DNA from 3 places in the Micromonospora sp. CNZ309 genome. Region 2 is predicted to be linked to each of the others. Evidence: riboswitches for the same ligand, from Rfam matches in the RefSeq annotation. Region 2 holds a riboswitch; each other region holds the start of a gene.

Region 1 (5,106 bases), 4.9 Mb from region 2:
CATCGTGGAACGGCGGCCGACGGCCGAGTTGTTCGCCGCGCCCGCCCACCCGTACACCGCAGGTCTGCTCGACGCCCTGCCCGAACGGGCCTTCCGGCCCGTCCCCGGCCACCCGCCGATGCTCACCGACCTGCCGCCCGGCTGCGCCTTCGCCCCGCGCTGCGAGCGCGCCACCGACGTCTGCCGCACCCCGCCCGCGCCCCCGGCGGGCGGACCGGGCAGAGTCGCCTGCCACCACCCGCTGACCCTCGGAGCGCCGGCATGACCAGCACCGCCGGAGCGCGGCATGATCAGCACCGCCGGAACGCCGGCATGACCAGCACCGCCGGAGCGCCGGCATGACCAGCACCGCGCTCGCGGCCCACGGGGTCGCCGTCTCCTACGGCGGCCGGCGCGTCCTCGACGGCGTCGACCTGCGCGTCGCCCCCGGTGAGACGGTCGGCCTGCGCGGGCCGTCGGGCAGCGGCAAGTCCACCCTCGCCCGGGTGCTCGCCCTGCTGCACGCCCCCGAGGCCGGGCACGTCACCCTCGACGGTCAGCGGGTGGCAGGGGCCCGGCACCGGCTGCCCGCCGGCGTCCGTACGCGCGTCGCGATCCTGTTCCAGAGCCCCCGCGCGGCCACCGACCCCCGGCTGGGCCTCGCCGACATCATCGCCGAGCCGCTGCGCGCCACCGGCACCCCCGACGAGCAGGCGCGCGCCCGGGCGGCGGAGCTGGCCGACCTCGTCGGCCTCACGCCCGACCTGCTCGCCCGCCGTCCGCACGCGGTCAGCGACGGGCAGCTGCAACGCGCCTGCCTCGCCCGCGCGCTCGTGCACCGGCCCGACTACCTGCTCTGCGACGAGGCCACCGCCATGCTCGACGCATCCACCCAGGCGCACCTCGCGGCCGTCATCACCGACTACCAGCGGCAGCACGCCGCCGGGGTCCTGCTCATCACCCACGACCCGGCGCTGATGGCCCGCTGGGCGACCCGCGTGGTCGACCTGCCGGCCGCCGCGTAGCCCCGACCGGCCGCCCCGCCGACCGCCTTCGCCGACCGTCCCTGATGGTGTTCGTCACCGTGACTTCCGGGGCGGCCGGCGGCTAGGGTGACGCTGCCGTGGTGTTCGGGAAGCCGGTGCAAGACCGGTGCGGCCCTCGCCACTGTGATCGGGAAGTTCGCGGCCCTCGTCGTAAGAGGTCACTGGGCGTCAAGCCTGGGAAGGCCGGCCACGGACGCATTTCCCGTCAGCCAGGAGACCGGCCACGGCACTGCGATGACCCGTCCACGAGGTGTTGGAAGGCGGTCCCGATGCGCGTGCGCGCAGTGCGGTCCACCCTGTCCCGGCGCGTTGCCGCGCCCCTGTCCGTCCTCGTCGTCCTGCTCGGCGCCTGCGCCACGGACGACCCGGCCACGCCGCCGCCAGCCGCCGCCCCGGTCACGCTGACCAACTGCGGTACGCCGGTCACCGTCGCCGCCCCGCCCGAGCGGGCGGTCACCCTGAACCAGCCCGCCACCGAGATCATGCTGGCCCTCGGCCTCGCCGACCGCATGGCCGGCACGGCGTACCTGGACGACGCGATCCTGCCCGAGCACGCCGCCGCGTACGCCGCCGTGCCGGTGCTGTCGGACAGGTACCCGGCGAAGGAGAAGCTGCTGGAGGCGGCGCCCGACTTCGTCTACGCCTCGTTCCACAGTGCCTTCGGCGACGAGGGCGTCGGCGACCGCGCGGCGCTGGCGGGGCTCGGCATCGGCACGTACCTCTCGCCGGCCGGATGCCCGAAGCAGCACCGGCCGGCGAGGCTGACCGTCGAGGACGTGTTCGCCGAGATCCGGGACGTCGCGGCCGTCTTCGGGGTGCCGGAGCGGGCCGAGAAGCTCATCGCCGACCAGCGCTCCCGGATCGCCACGGCCGCCGCCCGGATCGGCGGCGCGCGGGACGTCTCCGTGCTCTGGTGGGACGCCGGCACCGACGCCCCGAGCGTCGGGGCCTGCTGCGGCGGCCCCAACATGATCATGTCGGCGGTCGGGGTGCGCAACGCGTTCGGCGACCTCACCGGCGGCTGGGCCGACACCAGCTGGGAGGCGGTCGTGGACCGTGATCCCCACGCGATCGTGCTGGTCGACGCGGGCTGGGACACGGCCGCCGCGAAGCGGACCTTCCTGGCCCGGCACCCCACCCTGAAGGACCTGCCGGCGGTGGCCGGGCAACGCTTCGTCGTCATCCCGTTCTCGTCCACCTCCGCCGGTGTACGCGTCGTGCTCGGCGTCGAGGCGCTCGCCGCGGGCGTGGCGCAGCTCCCCGCCGGGGCGGACCGCTGACCGCCGTGGCCCGCCGCGCCGCCGCCGACCCGACCCGTACCGCCGCCGCCCCGGCCCGGCCCGACGTCCCCGGAGGCCGGCGTCACGCAGGGTTCCGCGCAGCGCACCCGGTGGGCCTGGCGGCGCTGCTGGTGGCCCTGCTGGCGGGCCTGGTCGTGTCGATCGGCGTGGCCGTCACCATCGGACCGGCCGACGTCCCCGTGTCGACCGTCTGGTCGGTCCTGGCCGACCGCCTGGGGCTTCCGCACGCCGAGGTGCCCCTGCTGCGCGAGCACATCGTCTGGCGGCTGCGCCTGCCCCGGGTGCTCGGGGCCGCGGCGGTGGGGGGCGGGCTGGCGGCCGTCGGCGCGGTCATGCAGACCGTCACCCGCAACCCGCTGGCCGACCCGTACCTGCTCGGGGTCTCCTCCGGGGCGTCGCTCGGCGCGGTCGCGGTGCTCGTCCTGGGCTTCGGCAGCGGGGCCGTAGCGCTCACCGGGGGCGCCTTCACCGGGGCGCTGGCCGCGTTCGCGGTGGTGGCCGCGGTGGCCGGCCGGCGGGCCGCGCTGGCCCCCACCCGGGTTGTGCTGGCCGGCGTGGCCGTCGCGCAGCTCTGTGGGGCGGCGACCTCGTTCGTCATCATCTGGGTCGCCGACCCGCACGCCACCCAGAGCATCACCTTCTGGCTCTCCGGCTCGCTGGCCCGCGTCGACTGGGCCGCCCTGGCCTGGGCCGCGCCGGTCCTGGCCGCCGCGCTCGCCCTGATGGCGGCGTACGCCCGCACGCTCAACGCGTTCGCCTTCGGCGAGGACGCCGCGGCGACCCTCGGCGTCCCCGTCGCCCGGGTGCGGTGGCTGCTGTTGGTCGCCACCGCGCTGCTCACCGCGGCGCTGGTCGCCGTCAGCGGCGCGGTGGGCTTCGTCGGGCTGATCCTGCCGCACGCCGCCCGGTTCCTGACCGGGGCGGACCACCGGCGCCTGCTGCCCGTCGCCGTCCTCGCCGGGGCGATCTTCCTGGTCTGGGTGGACACCGCCGCGCGGACCCTGTTCGCGCCCCGGGAACTGCCGGTCGGCGTGCTGACGGCGCTGCTCGGGGTGCCCGCCTTCGTGGTGCTGCTGCACCGCCGGAAGGTGCGTGGCTGATGCTCGCCGTCACCGGCGTGTCCTGGTCCGCCGCGGCCCGGCGGATCCTCGACGACGTCACCTGCGTGGTGCCGGCGGGCAGCCTCGTCGGGCTGCTCGGCCCCAACGGCTGCGGCAAGACCACCCTGCTGCGCATCGTCGCCCGGCTCGCCGCGCCGGACGCCGGGCTGGTCACGGTCGGCGGCGACGACGTCGCCACCCTGCCCCGGGTCACGCTGGCCCGCCGTGCCGCGCTGCTCGCCCAGCACGCCGACACGGACCTGGACCTCACCGTCGGCGAGGTGGTGCTGCTCGGTCGTACGCCCCACCGTGGCTCGCGCTGGTCCGACAGCGCCGCCGACCGCGCCGCTGCGGCGGACGCGCTGGCCCGGGTGGACCTGGCCGGGTACGCCGACCGCCGCTGGCACACCCTCTCCGGCGGGGAGCGGCAGCGGGTGCAGTTGGCCCGTGCCCTGGCCCAGCAACCGCTGCTGCTGTTGCTCGACGAGCCCACCAACCACCTCGACATCGGCCACCAGTTGCACCTGCTGCACCTGGTCCGCCGCTCGGGGGTCACCACGCTGGCCGCGCTGCACGACCTCAACCTGGCCGCCATGTTCTGCGACGCGGTGGTCGTACTGGCCGCCGGGCGGGTCGTCGCCGCCGGTACGCCCGCCGAGGTCCTCACCCCCGGGCTGCTCGCCGACGTCTACGGGGTACGGGCCGACGTCGCGGCGCACCCGGCCACCGGACGGCCCGCCATCACCTACCACCCGCCCGCGCCATGACCGTCGTCCGGCTGAGACGCCCTCAGCCGGGCCCCCGCTCGCCGGCCCGACCGTCGCCGGGAACGGCGGGACCGGCGGAACCATCAGGACCGGCGGAACCATCAGGACCATCAGGACCGGCGGGACCGGCGCGGCCGGCGGCGGCGAGGAAGGCGTTGTAGCGGGCCAGGTCGTCCGGCTCGCCGCTGGCGTCGGCCCGGGCGGCGGCCCGGTCCAGGCGGTCCTGTTCCCGCCGGTCGGCGCGGACCCACTGGCGGACCAGCACCACCAGCACGACCGCGGCGGGGATCTCCCCGAACGCCCAGGCGATGCCCGCGCCCAGCCGCTGGTCCTCCATGAGCGACGACGCCCAGTCGGGGTGGACGGCGACGTACCAGTCCGGGGCGATGAGGGTGGTGGTCTGCATCAGTACGAGGCCGAAGAAGCCGTGCGCCATCATCGACGCGAGGTGGATGATCACCAGGAGCGGGTGGGCGAGCCTCGGCCGGCCCGGGTCGACCCCGATGAGCACCCAGAACAGCAGGTACCCGGCGAGCACGAAGTGCGTGAGCATGGCCAGGTGACCGAGGTGGGAGCGCATCAGCGTGCCGAGCAGGTCGCTGAGGTAGAGGCCGAAGAGGCTGCCCGCGTAGATGCCCAGCGCGACCAGGGGATGGGTGAGCAGCTTCGCGGGCCGGCTGTGCAGCGCCAGCAGCAGCCACTCCCGGGCGCCGCGCACCTGCGGGTCGGTGGGGCGACGCAGGGCGCGCAGCGCGAGGGTGACCGGGGCGCCGCCGACGAGCAGGATCGGCACCAGCATCGACAGCACCATGTGCTGCACCATGTGGGCGCTGAACAGCACGTACGCGTAGCGGGCCACGCCCAGGTTGGTGACGGCGGCCAGCAGCAGCACCCCGGCCAGCCAGCTCGCCGT
Region 2 (5,106 bases):
GGGCGGCGAGGTTGACCGAGCCGAGGTTGCACACGGCGGTCTCGCCGTCGCTGGACACCTCGATGATCTCGGTGCACAGGTTGGACAGGTGCACCACGTTGCCCGCCTCGGCGGTCTGGTTGCACAGCCGGTTCGCGGCGTCCTTGAACGTCATCCACCCGTTGCCGGTCTGGGCGAGGGTACGCATCATCCGCCCGTACAGCTCGCGCGCCGGGACCTGCCGCACGTAGCGGCCCTGCTCCTCGGCGGCCCGGTACGCCGCGTCGAACTGCTCGCCCCACAGGTCCGGCAGCTCCGGCACCACGTCGGGGTCGAACAGCGACCACATCCCGTCGGCCTCCACCCGCCGCATGAACTCGTCCGGGATCCAGTTGGCCAGGTTCAGGTTGTGGGTGCGCCGGGCGTCCTCACCGGTGTTGTCGCGCAGCTGGAGGAACTCCTCGACGTCCGGGTGCCACGGCTCCAGGTAGACGCAGGCCGCGCCCTTGCGCCGGCCGCCCTGGTTGACCGCCGCCACCGAGGCGTCGAGCGTCCGCAGCCACGGCACGATCCCGTTGGACTGACCGTTGGTGCCCCTGATCAGCGCGCCCCGGGAGCGGACCCGGGAGAAGGCGATGCCGATGCCGCCGGCGAACTTCGACAGGTTCGCCACCTGCGCGTACCGCTGGTAGATCGAGTCCAGCTCGTCGCGCGGGGAGTCGACCAGGTAGCAGGAGGACATCTGGGTGTGCCGGGTGCCGGAGTTGAACAGCGTCGGCGAACTCGGCAGGTACGCCAGGCTCGACATCAGCCGGTAGAACCCGACCGCCTCGTCCGGCGCCTGCGACAGGCCGCAGGCCACGCGCAGCAGCCAGTACTGCGGGGTCTCCAGCACCAGCCGGCTCGTCGGGTGACGCAGCAGGTAGCGGTCGTAGACCGTACGCAACCCGAAGTACTCGAAGCGCAGGTCGCCGCGCGGGTCGACGGCGGCGTCGAGGACGCCGGCGTGGGCGGCGACGAACGCGGCGGTGTCGTCGCCGATCAGCCCCTCGGTGTGGCCGCGCCGGATCGCCTCGCTGAAGGAGCCGATGCCCTGCCGGCGGACCTCCTTGTCGACGTAGCCGGCCAGCAGGCGGGCCGCCAGCCGCGAGTACTGCGGCTCCTCGCCGATCATCTCCGCGGCGGTCTGGATGGACAGCCGGTCCAGTTCGGCCGTCGTCGCCCCGTCGTACAGGCCGCTGATCGTCCGGGTCGCCACCCGCAGCGGGTCGACGTCGGCGAGGTCGTCGGCCCACCGCTCGACCGCCCGGACGATCCGGTTGACGTCGACCGCCTCGGCGCCGCCGTCGCGCTTACGGACCCGCATCTGCGGTCGCCGCTGGCCCGCCACGGCCGCATCGTCGGCCGCCGTGCCGGCGGCCGGAACAACCTCGGTGACTGTCACCACTCACTCCTCGCGAGCCTTGATCCCAGACGGATTTCCTGGGCACGCGGGGAGCGGACACCGACGACGACGCGCGCGAGCACGCGTCGGGATGGCGTCGGCCGTCCCACGCGGCCTCGGACCGCCACACACCCTGCTGCGGGCGTACGGCGCACTGGCAGGTCTTCGGACTCGCGGGCGCGACCGGACTCGCCGGTCTCCTACTGGCCGTCGCTTCCCAGGCCGTTGGCGGCCCAGTGCTGATGACGGCGGTCGTTCCCACTCACCGCTGCGGGGCAGTCCCGGATTCCCACCGGGTTCCCTCTTGCCTCGACCGCTCCGGATGAGCGGCCGAACCAGCTGCGCCGACACCATATATAGGGTTGGCCGCGTTGTCACACCCCACATGTCGGTCCCGGGCGTGTCGTCGGCGAGGCGGATGACGCCTGTCGATCGCACGCCGGACGCCCGCGTCGATGCACCGCCGGACGAACTCCACGGCACGCTGCGCCCGGCAACGAGCGGTGATCGGGACGCGTCGGACGTCAAGACCGCCGGGTGCGGTCCACAGGGTCCTGATCACCGGGTGACGACCCACGCGGGCGGGGCGCGGCGCTGCGGTAGCGGCTTACGGACGCCGGTAGCGCGCCAGCGGGGCCGCTGCCACCGGCGGGGCCGCGCCCGTCGACACCCGGCCCGCGAGGCCAGCGCAGACCGCGCCGCCTCCGATCGGTACATCGTCGACTGTACTATCGGGGCGTGGAGACGTTGACGTACGGCACGGTGCTGGCGCGCTTCGGTCACGCCCTGTCCGATCCGACCCGGGCGCGGTTGCTGCTGGCGCTACGCGACGGGCCGGGCTATCCCGCGGAGCTGGCCGAACTGCTGGGCACGACCCGGCAGAACCTGTCGAACCACCTGGCGTGCCTGCGCGGCTGCGGCCTCGTGGTCGCCGCGCCCCAGGGGCGGCGCACCCGCTACGAGTTGGCCGACGCCCGACTGGCCCACGCCCTGACCGACCTGCTCGGCCTCGCCCTGACGGTCGATCCCGCCGCCTGCCCGGGCTCCGCCGAGAAGGGCTGCTGCTGATGAGCCTGCCCCTGATCGACCCGGCACTGGTGAGGCCGTCGCCGGCACGCCGTCAGGTGCTCGCCCGCCGGGTACGGCTGCTGGTCGCCGCCACCATCGCCTACAACGTCGTCGAGGCGGTCGTGGCGATCACCGCCGGCACGCTCGCGTCGTCGACCGCGCTGATCGGCTTCGGGCTGGACTCGGTGATCGAGGTGTCGTCGGCGGCGGCGGTGGCATGGCAGTTCGCCGGCCGTGACCCGGAGTCCCGCGAGAGGGTCGCGCTGAGGATCATCGCAGTCTCGTTCTTCGCGCTCGCGGCGTACGTCACGGTGGAGTCGACACGGGCGCTGCTCGGCGGCGCCGAGGCCGCGCATTCCAGCGTCGGCCTGGTGCTCGCCGCGCTGTCGCTGGCGATCATGCCAGGGCTGTCGTACGCGCAGCGCCGCGCCGGCCGGGAACTCGGCTCCCGCTCGGCGGTCGCGGACTCCAAGCAGACCCTGCTGTGCACCTACCTGTCCGCCGTACTGCTCGTGGGCCTGGGGTTGAACAGCCTGTTCGGGTGGTCCTGGGCCGACCCCGTCGCCGCGCTGGTCATCGCTGCGGTGGCGGTGAAGGAGGGCCGCGAGGCGTGGCGCGGTGACGCCTGCTGCACGCCCGGCCCCGGCCCGGCGACGAGCAGCCGCACGACGGACTGCGCAGGCGGATGCTGAGCGGGCCGTTCGGCAACTCCCGGCGCGGCCGCCACCGGGTCCCGTCGTCGACCCGCCGGTGATCGCGTCGCCGCCGCGAAGCACCAGGCTCCGGCAGCGGCGACGCGATCACCGTCCACGCCTCGTCGGTCACCTCGCCACGACGTGCCACCGGCACGTCGTCGACGACCGGGCACGGACCGGCGGCACTGTCAGACGCGGGTGACCCGGACGGCGTCGGCCACCACGTAGCCGGTGGCGCTGGTCCAGCGGCTGACCGCGACCAGGTTCCGGTCGCCGGCGGCCAGCCCGAAGGTGCCCAGCGAACGCCAGACGCCGCCGCTGGAGCGCTGGTCGACGTTGACCGTGCGGTTGCCCGAGGCGGTGACGACGACGTGCGGGGCCGAGCTGTTGTAGCCGGGGTCGGCCGGGTGCCGCACCTCGACGCGGTAGTTACCTGCCGCCGGGATGTTCACCTTGAACCAGGCGGCGTCGCTGGCCGGCGTGGGGTTGGCGAAGCGGTAGTCGGCCCCGTAGCGCTGGGCGGAGTACGAGGAGGTGCCCCAGTTGGTGCTCGCCGTGAACCGCCCCGCCGTGGCGTTGTCCACGATGGTGCTGAACGTGGGCGGGTTGGGCGCGCTCAGGCCGAGGTAGGCGGCGATGCCCTCGGCGTGGCCACGGGCGGTGGCGGTGATGAAGTCGGCGCGCTTGAGCAGGTTCGAGTCGGCGACGGAGTCGATGAAGAGGTTCTCGGTCAGCACCGCGGGCATGGCCGACTCGCGCAGCATGTGGAAGTTCGCGGTCTTCAGCCCCCGGTCGGTGACCCCACCGATCGTCCGCATCTTGCCGAGCACCCTCGGGTGCAGGGCGTTGTGCAGGTTGACGGTGGCGGCGTTCGCCGTCGGGTACCGGTAGCTCTCGAAGCCGGTGCCGCCGCCGGAGTTGATGTGCACGCTCACGAGCAGGTTCGCGCCCCACGCGTTGGCGTCGTCGGTGCGGTACGCCAGGCTGCGGGTGATGTCGGTCGTACGGGACATGCGGACGTCGACGGCCCAGTTGGCCAGCAGGATGTTGCGCAGTTGCAGGGAGATGTCGAGTGTCAGGGCCTTCTCCTGCAGCCCGTTGCCGACCGCGCCGGGGTCGGTGCCGCCGTGGCCCGGGTCGATGTAGACCTTGGGCAACGCGGCCCAAGCGGGGCCGGCGACCACGGGGACGGCCGCGGCGCCGGCGACGGCCGCCAGGAGGGTACGCCGCCGCAGCGTCGGGTTGTCGAACATGTGCACCTCGTCATCGGGAGAGATCGACAGTGCCCGCAATATAGTGGAGCCTCGATGCCCGATGAAAGATGTCTACGCCTGCTGATCTGAGCTTCGAAGGATTCTTCCTCCCCTGGGGGCCCGGAGCCGGGTGGCTCCGGGCCCGGTCTCGCCGCGCTCAGGGGCTGGTGCAGGTGATGTTGCCGGGCGCGGTGGCGCCGTTGCCGGTGGCGGTGAACCCGAAGGTGGTCGAGGCGTTCGCGCCCAGCGTGCCGTTGTACGCGGCGTTGCGGACGGTGACGTCGCCGGTGGTGGCCGTGTGGGTGCCGTTCCAGAGGCTGCTGATGGCCTGGCCGCCGGCCAGGGTCAGACGCACGGTCCAGCCGTCGACCGTGGTGGTGCTGGCGTTGGCCACGACGACCTCACCCTGGAACCCACCGGGCCAACTGTTCACCGTGCGGTAGGTGGCGGTGCAGGTGCCCGGCCCGCCGGTGGGCGGGGGCGTGGTGGGCGGTGCGGTGGTGGGCGGTGCGGTGGTAGGCGGCGCGGTGGATGGGAGCTGGGTGAAGAACCTCCAGATCTCCCCCGAGGTCCAGGTCCTGGCGTCGTTGGGGCTGGACGATCCGTCGACGGGACTCGGGGTGTGGTCTCCGTCGAACGCGGCCCACTGCACGGGGTATCCGGGTCG
Region 3 (5,106 bases), 4.5 Mb from region 2:
CGTCCGGGAGCTGATCGCGTACGAGGTGAGCCGCGCCCAGGCGCACTACACCGCGGCGGCCCCCGGGATCACCCTGCTGGCGCCCGCCTCGCAGGCCTGCATGCGCACCGCCTACGCGCTGTACGGCGGGATCCTCGACGAGGTGGCCGCGCGGGACTACGACGTCTTCGCCGACCGGGCGCTGGTGCCGCAGCGCCGCCGGATGGCGGTGGCCGCCCGCGCCCTGATCACCCCCGCCGGCACCCCCGTGGTGATCCCCGGACCCGCCCTGGCGCCCGGCCCGCTGACCGCGTCCACCTCCTGACCGTTGCCTGCCGCTGACCGGCCACCCCGGTTCGTCGGTGGCGGCCGGCGCGGCCGGCTGGCCGGCCGCCGGGCGGTGCGCGATGCTGGCGGGATGGCTGATCCGGAACTGGTGGACGTGGTCGTGGTCGGGCTCGGGGTCGGCGGCGAGGAGGTGGCCGGGCGGCTCGCCGAGGCGAGGCTGAGCGTCGTCGGCGTCGAGCGCGACCTGGTCGGCGGGGAGTGCCCCTACTGGGGGTGCGTGCCGAGCAAGATGATGATCCGCGCGGCCAACGCGATCGCCGAGGCCCGCCGCGTCGACGGGCTCGCGGGCTCCGCCGAGGTGCGGCCCGACTGGGCACCGGTGGCGAGGCGGATCCGCGAGGAGGCCACCGACACCTGGGACGACACCGTGGCGGTGCAGCGGTTCACCGGCAAGGGCGGGCGGTTCGTCCGGGGCACCGCCCGACTCGACGGGCCCGGCCGGGTGCGCGTGGGCGAGCGGGTCTTCCAGGCCCGGCACGGGATCGTGCTCGGCACCGGCACCAGGCCGTCCGTGCCGCCGGTCGACGGCCTGGCGGACACGCCGTACTGGACCAACCGGCAGGCGATCGAGGTCGAGGAGCTGCCGGAGTCGCTGCTGGTGCTGGGCGGCGGCGCGATCGGGCTGGAGCTGGCGCAGGTCTTCGCCCGGTTCGGCGTACGGGTCACCGTGGTCGAGGCCCTGGACCGGGTGCTCGCCGTCGAGGAGCCGGAGGCGTCCGAGGTGGCCGCCGCCGCGCTGCGCGCCGACGGGGTGGAGATCCACACCGGGGTACGGGCGGAGCGGGTCAGCCACGACGGGCGCGCCTTCACCCTGCGCGGGGCGGGCGGGGCGGAGTTCACCGCCGATCGGCTGCTGGTGGTGACCGGCCGCCGGGCGCACCTGGACGAGCTGGGCCTGGACACCGTCGGGGTGGACGCCGGCCGGCGCTACCTGGCCGTGGACGACCGGCTGCACGTGACCGAGGGGATCTGGGCGGTCGGCGACGTCACCGGCGAGGGGGCGTTCACGCACGTCGCGATGTACCAGGCCGGGATCGTCGTCGCCGACGTGCTCGACCACGCCCGGCGCGCCGACGCCGGGGCCGATCCCAGCGGCACCGCGAGCGCGACGGGTGGCGCGGCGGGTAGCGGGGCGGGCGGTTCCGCTCGTGTTCTGCCGCGCGCCGACTACCGGGCGCTGCCCCGGGTGACGTTCACCGACCCCGAGGTCGGCGCGGTCGGCCTCACCGAGCAGCAGGCCCGGGAGCGGGGCGTCAACGTGCAGGTCGGCCTCGCCCGGTTGCCGTCGTCGGCCCGGGGCTGGATCCACAAGGCCGGCAACGAGGGCTTCGTCAAGCTGGTGGCGGACGCCGACGAGGGCGTGCTGGTCGGCGCGACCTCGGTGGGGCCGGCCGGCGGCGAGGTGCTCTCCGCGCTGGTGGTGGCGGTGCACGCGGCCGTGCCGCTCGCCCGGCTCCGGCAGATGATCTACGCGTACCCGACCTTTCACCGGGCGATCGAGGACGCGCTGCGCGACATGTCCTGAGGGCGCCCGCCGGCCTCCGCCCGGTCAGTGGGCCGGGGCGCCGTGGCGGCCGGCGCCGGCGGCGAACCGGGCCGCACCGGCCGCCGCGTCGACGGCCAGCGACTCCATCCCGTACGCCAACTCCACCTCCAGCGCCGCCGCTTCCGGCAGGCCGGCACCGGCGAGCAGCGCCGCCCGGTCGTTGCGCAGGCAGGTCTGCGGGTGCCGGGCGATCTCGGCGGCCAGCCGCTCGGCCGCCGCCCGGGACTCACCCGGCGCGACCAGCCGGTTCACCAGCCCCATGGCGTACGCCTCCTCGGCCGGCACGGGCCGGCCGGTGAGGATCAGGTCCATCGCCCGGCTCTCGCCGATCAGCCGGGGCAGCCGGACCGTGCCTCCGTCGATCAGCGGCACCCCCCAGCGGCGGCAGAACACCCCGAGCACCGCGTCGGCCTCGGCGACCCGCAGGTCGCACCAGAGCGCCAGTTCCAACCCGCCGGCCACCGCGTGCCCGGAGATCGCGGCGATCACCGGCTTGCCGAGCGTCATCCGGGTCGGGCCCATCGGGCCGTCCCCCTGCGCCTCGACCCGGTTGCCGCTCGGCGTGCCGATGGCCTTCAGGTCGGCCCCCGCGCAGAACGTGCCGCCGGCCCCCCAGAGCACGGCCACGGAGGCGTCGGGGTCGGCCTCGAAGGCGCGGAACGCGTCGGCCAGCGCCCGGGCCGTCGGCCCGTCGACCGCGTTGCGGGCCGCCGGGCGGTCCAGGATCACCGTGGTCACCGCCGCGGCGCGTTCGACGCGTACGCCCATTCCGACAGCATGCCCCCGGCGGTGCCGGCGGCGCCAGGGGCGTCAGCGCGGGGCGGCGGGCCGGGCCGGGCGGACCAGGGTGGCGCCCAGCGCGGCGCCGACCACGCACGCCACCCCGGCGGCCTGCGGCCAGGCCAGCAGCTCGCCCAGCAGCACCAGCCCGACCAGCGCGCCGATCGCCGGCTCCAGGCTGAGCAGGATCGCGAAGACGCGGGCCGGCATCCGGCGCAGCGCCGCCATCTCCGCCGAGTACGGCAGCACCGACGACAGCAGCGCCACCGCCGCGCCCAGCGCGAGGGTCCACGGGTCGAGCAGGGCCGTGCCGCTGCCGGCGACCCCGAACGGCAGCACGGCCAGCGCGGCGACGGCCATCCCCAGCGCGAGGCCCCGGCTGCCCGGCACCCGGGCGCTGACCGCCTTGCCGAGCAGTACGTAGCCGGCCCAACCCACCGCGACGGCCACGCAGCACAGCAGCCCCAGCCGGTCCACCCCCGTCCCGCCGAGCCCGCTGATCAGCAGCACCCCGCCGCCGGCCAGCGCCGCCCACGCCACGTCGGCGAGCCGGCGGCTGGCGGCCAGCGACACCAGCAGCGGTCCGGCGAAGCCGATGGTGACCGCGACGCCCAGCGGCACCCGGTCCAGGGCCGCGTAGAAGGCGAGGTTCATCACCGCCAGGGCCAGCCCGAACGCCGCGACCAGACCGGCGGTACGCCAGCCCAGGCGCAGCCCCGGCCGGGCCAGGACCAGCAGGATGAGCGCGGCGAAGCCGAGCCGCAGCGTGGTGGTGCCGCTGGCGCTGGTGCTGCCGAAGAGTTGCTTCGCGACGGCCGCGCCGACCTGGGTGGAGAGCATGCCGAGCAGCATCAGCAGCGGCGGCGGCACGGCTCGGGGCTGCCCCAGCGCGAGCGTCAGTCGGGTCGCCGGTCGGCCGGCCGGCAGCGGTCGGGAGGAGAGTGCGTACACCCGGACCACAGTGGTACCGGAGCGTGCGACCCGCGAGCGGATTTCCACTGCTGCGGGTGCGCTAGCGCCGCCCGCCGGAACGGGGCGGGCCGGGCGGCGCTAGCATCGCCGACGGCACGATCATGTGAGGTGCCCCGCGCGAGCGGGGAGAATCGGGAAGCCGGTGCGAATCCGGCACGGGCCCGCCGCGGTGACCGGGGAGCCACCGTCCACGCGTACGCGCAGCCACTGGCCCGCCCGGGCCGGGAAGGCGGACGGCCAGGCGTCGATCCGGGAGTCCGAAGACCGGCCTCGCGTCCGGTGCCCGCGTCCGGCGTGGCGTGGGCCGAGCGCAGCGGGAGCCTGCCTTGGATCTGTACGACGTCATCCACCGCCGCCGGGACGTACGCGCCCAGTTCACCGGGGCGCCGGTGCCCGAGGAGACGCTGCACCGGGTGCTGTCGGCGGCGCACGCCGCGCCGAGCGTCGGCTACTCGCAGCCCTGGGACTTCGTGGTGGTGCGCGACCCGGGGCTGCGCCGCCGGTTCCACGAGCACGTGCACACCGAGCGGGACGCCTTCGCCGCGACGCTCGACGGGGAGGCGGCCGAACGGTTCGCCCGCATCAAGATCGATGGTGTCCTGGAGTCGACGCTGTCCGTGGTGGTCACCCACGACCAGGCCCGGGGCGGCCCCGCCGTGCTCGGCCGGCACGCCATCGCCGACACCGGGCTCTACTCGACCTGCCTGGCCATCCAGAACCTCTGGCTCGCCGCGACCGCTGAGGAGCTCGGGGTGGGCTGGGTGTCGTTCTACCGGGAGCCCTGGCTCGCCGAGCTGCTCGGCATCCCCGACGGAATCCGGCCGGTGGCGTGGCTCTGCCTCGGGCCGGTCACCCACTTCGAGGCGGTACCCGACCTCGCCCGGCACGGCTGGCGGCAGAAGCGCCCGCTGGCCGACGCGATCCACCACGACCGCTGGGCGGCCCCGACGGCACCCTGACCTGCCTGCCCACTTTGACCTCGGTGAGGGCGTCCCGTTACGGGCCGGCGGGGCGCTCCTCACGTACCGCTGCGGATCCGTCACCGCCGACCGGTTTGCGGCGGCTCCTGCCGGGAAGTCGGTACAGGTGCGAGCACTCCTGACGAAGATCGAGCAGGCATCCGGTCTGGACCGGGTCGGCGACCGGTTGCAGCGCGCCGTCCAGGCCACCCTCCGACCGCAGCGGGTCCGCGACCTGCTGCACGGCGTGTGGCTGGGCCATCCGCTGCACCCGGCGATGGTGCAGGTGCCGGTCGGCGCGTGGATCAGCACGGCGGTGCTGGACCTCATGCCGGGGCAGCGCCGGGCCGCCACCACGCTGTGCGCGGTGGGCACCGTCAGCGCCCTCCCGGCCGCCGTCGCCGGCCTCAACGACTGGGCGGCACTGGCCCGCGACCAGCGCCGCGTCGGCCTGGTGCACGCCGCGTCCAACAGCGTCGGCCTGGCCTTCTACGCCGGCTCGGTGGCCGCCCGGATGACCGG

What was found. Region 2 has a riboswitch for cobalamin ahead of CLT72_RS04155 (ribonucleoside-diphosphate reductase subunit alpha). Riboswitches for the same ligand answer to the same signal wherever they lie in the genome.
Region 1: linked by a shared signal. The riboswitch ahead of CLT72_RS25480 (ABC transporter substrate-binding protein) and the one ahead of CLT72_RS04155 (ribonucleoside-diphosphate reductase subunit alpha) in region 2 are both predicted to bind cobalamin.
Region 3: linked by a shared signal. The riboswitch ahead of bluB (5,6-dimethylbenzimidazole synthase) and the one ahead of CLT72_RS04155 (ribonucleoside-diphosphate reductase subunit alpha) in region 2 are both predicted to bind cobalamin.

The regions. Positions count from the first base shown of each region.
Region 1 is NZ_PJNG01000001.1:5,932,819-5,937,924, forward strand. It holds gene CLT72_RS25470 (ABC transporter ATP-binding protein) at 1-265, shown strand, start outside; gene CLT72_RS25475 (ABC transporter ATP-binding protein) at 339-1,004, shown strand; cobalamin riboswitch at 1,087-1,265, shown strand; gene CLT72_RS25480 (ABC transporter substrate-binding protein) at 1,295-2,305, shown strand; gene CLT72_RS25485 (FecCD family ABC transporter permease) at 2,311-3,426, shown strand; gene CLT72_RS25490 (ABC transporter ATP-binding protein) at 3,426-4,193, shown strand; gene CLT72_RS25495 (bifunctional copper resistance protein CopD/cytochrome c oxidase assembly protein) at 4,216-5,106, opposite strand, start outside.
Region 2 is NZ_PJNG01000001.1:1,071,863-1,076,968, reverse strand. It holds gene CLT72_RS04155 (ribonucleoside-diphosphate reductase subunit alpha) at 1-1,345, opposite strand, end outside; cobalamin riboswitch at 1,564-1,778, opposite strand; gene CLT72_RS04150 (ArsR/SmtB family transcription factor) at 2,162-2,491, shown strand; gene CLT72_RS04145 (cation efflux transmembrane domain-containing protein) at 2,491-3,183, shown strand; gene CLT72_RS04140 (golvesin C-terminal-like domain-containing protein) at 3,375-4,439, opposite strand; gene CLT72_RS04135 (cellulose binding domain-containing protein) at 4,597-5,106, opposite strand, start outside.
Region 3 is NZ_PJNG01000001.1:5,524,397-5,529,502, forward strand. It holds gene CLT72_RS23530 (phytoene/squalene synthase family protein) at 1-304, shown strand, start outside; gene CLT72_RS23535 (dihydrolipoyl dehydrogenase family protein) at 398-1,852, shown strand; gene CLT72_RS23540 (crotonase/enoyl-CoA hydratase family protein) at 1,877-2,641, opposite strand; gene CLT72_RS23545 (EamA family transporter) at 2,684-3,604, opposite strand; cobalamin riboswitch at 3,727-3,901, shown strand; gene bluB (5,6-dimethylbenzimidazole synthase) at 3,952-4,584, shown strand; gene CLT72_RS23555 (Rieske (2Fe-2S) protein) at 4,712-5,106, shown strand, end outside.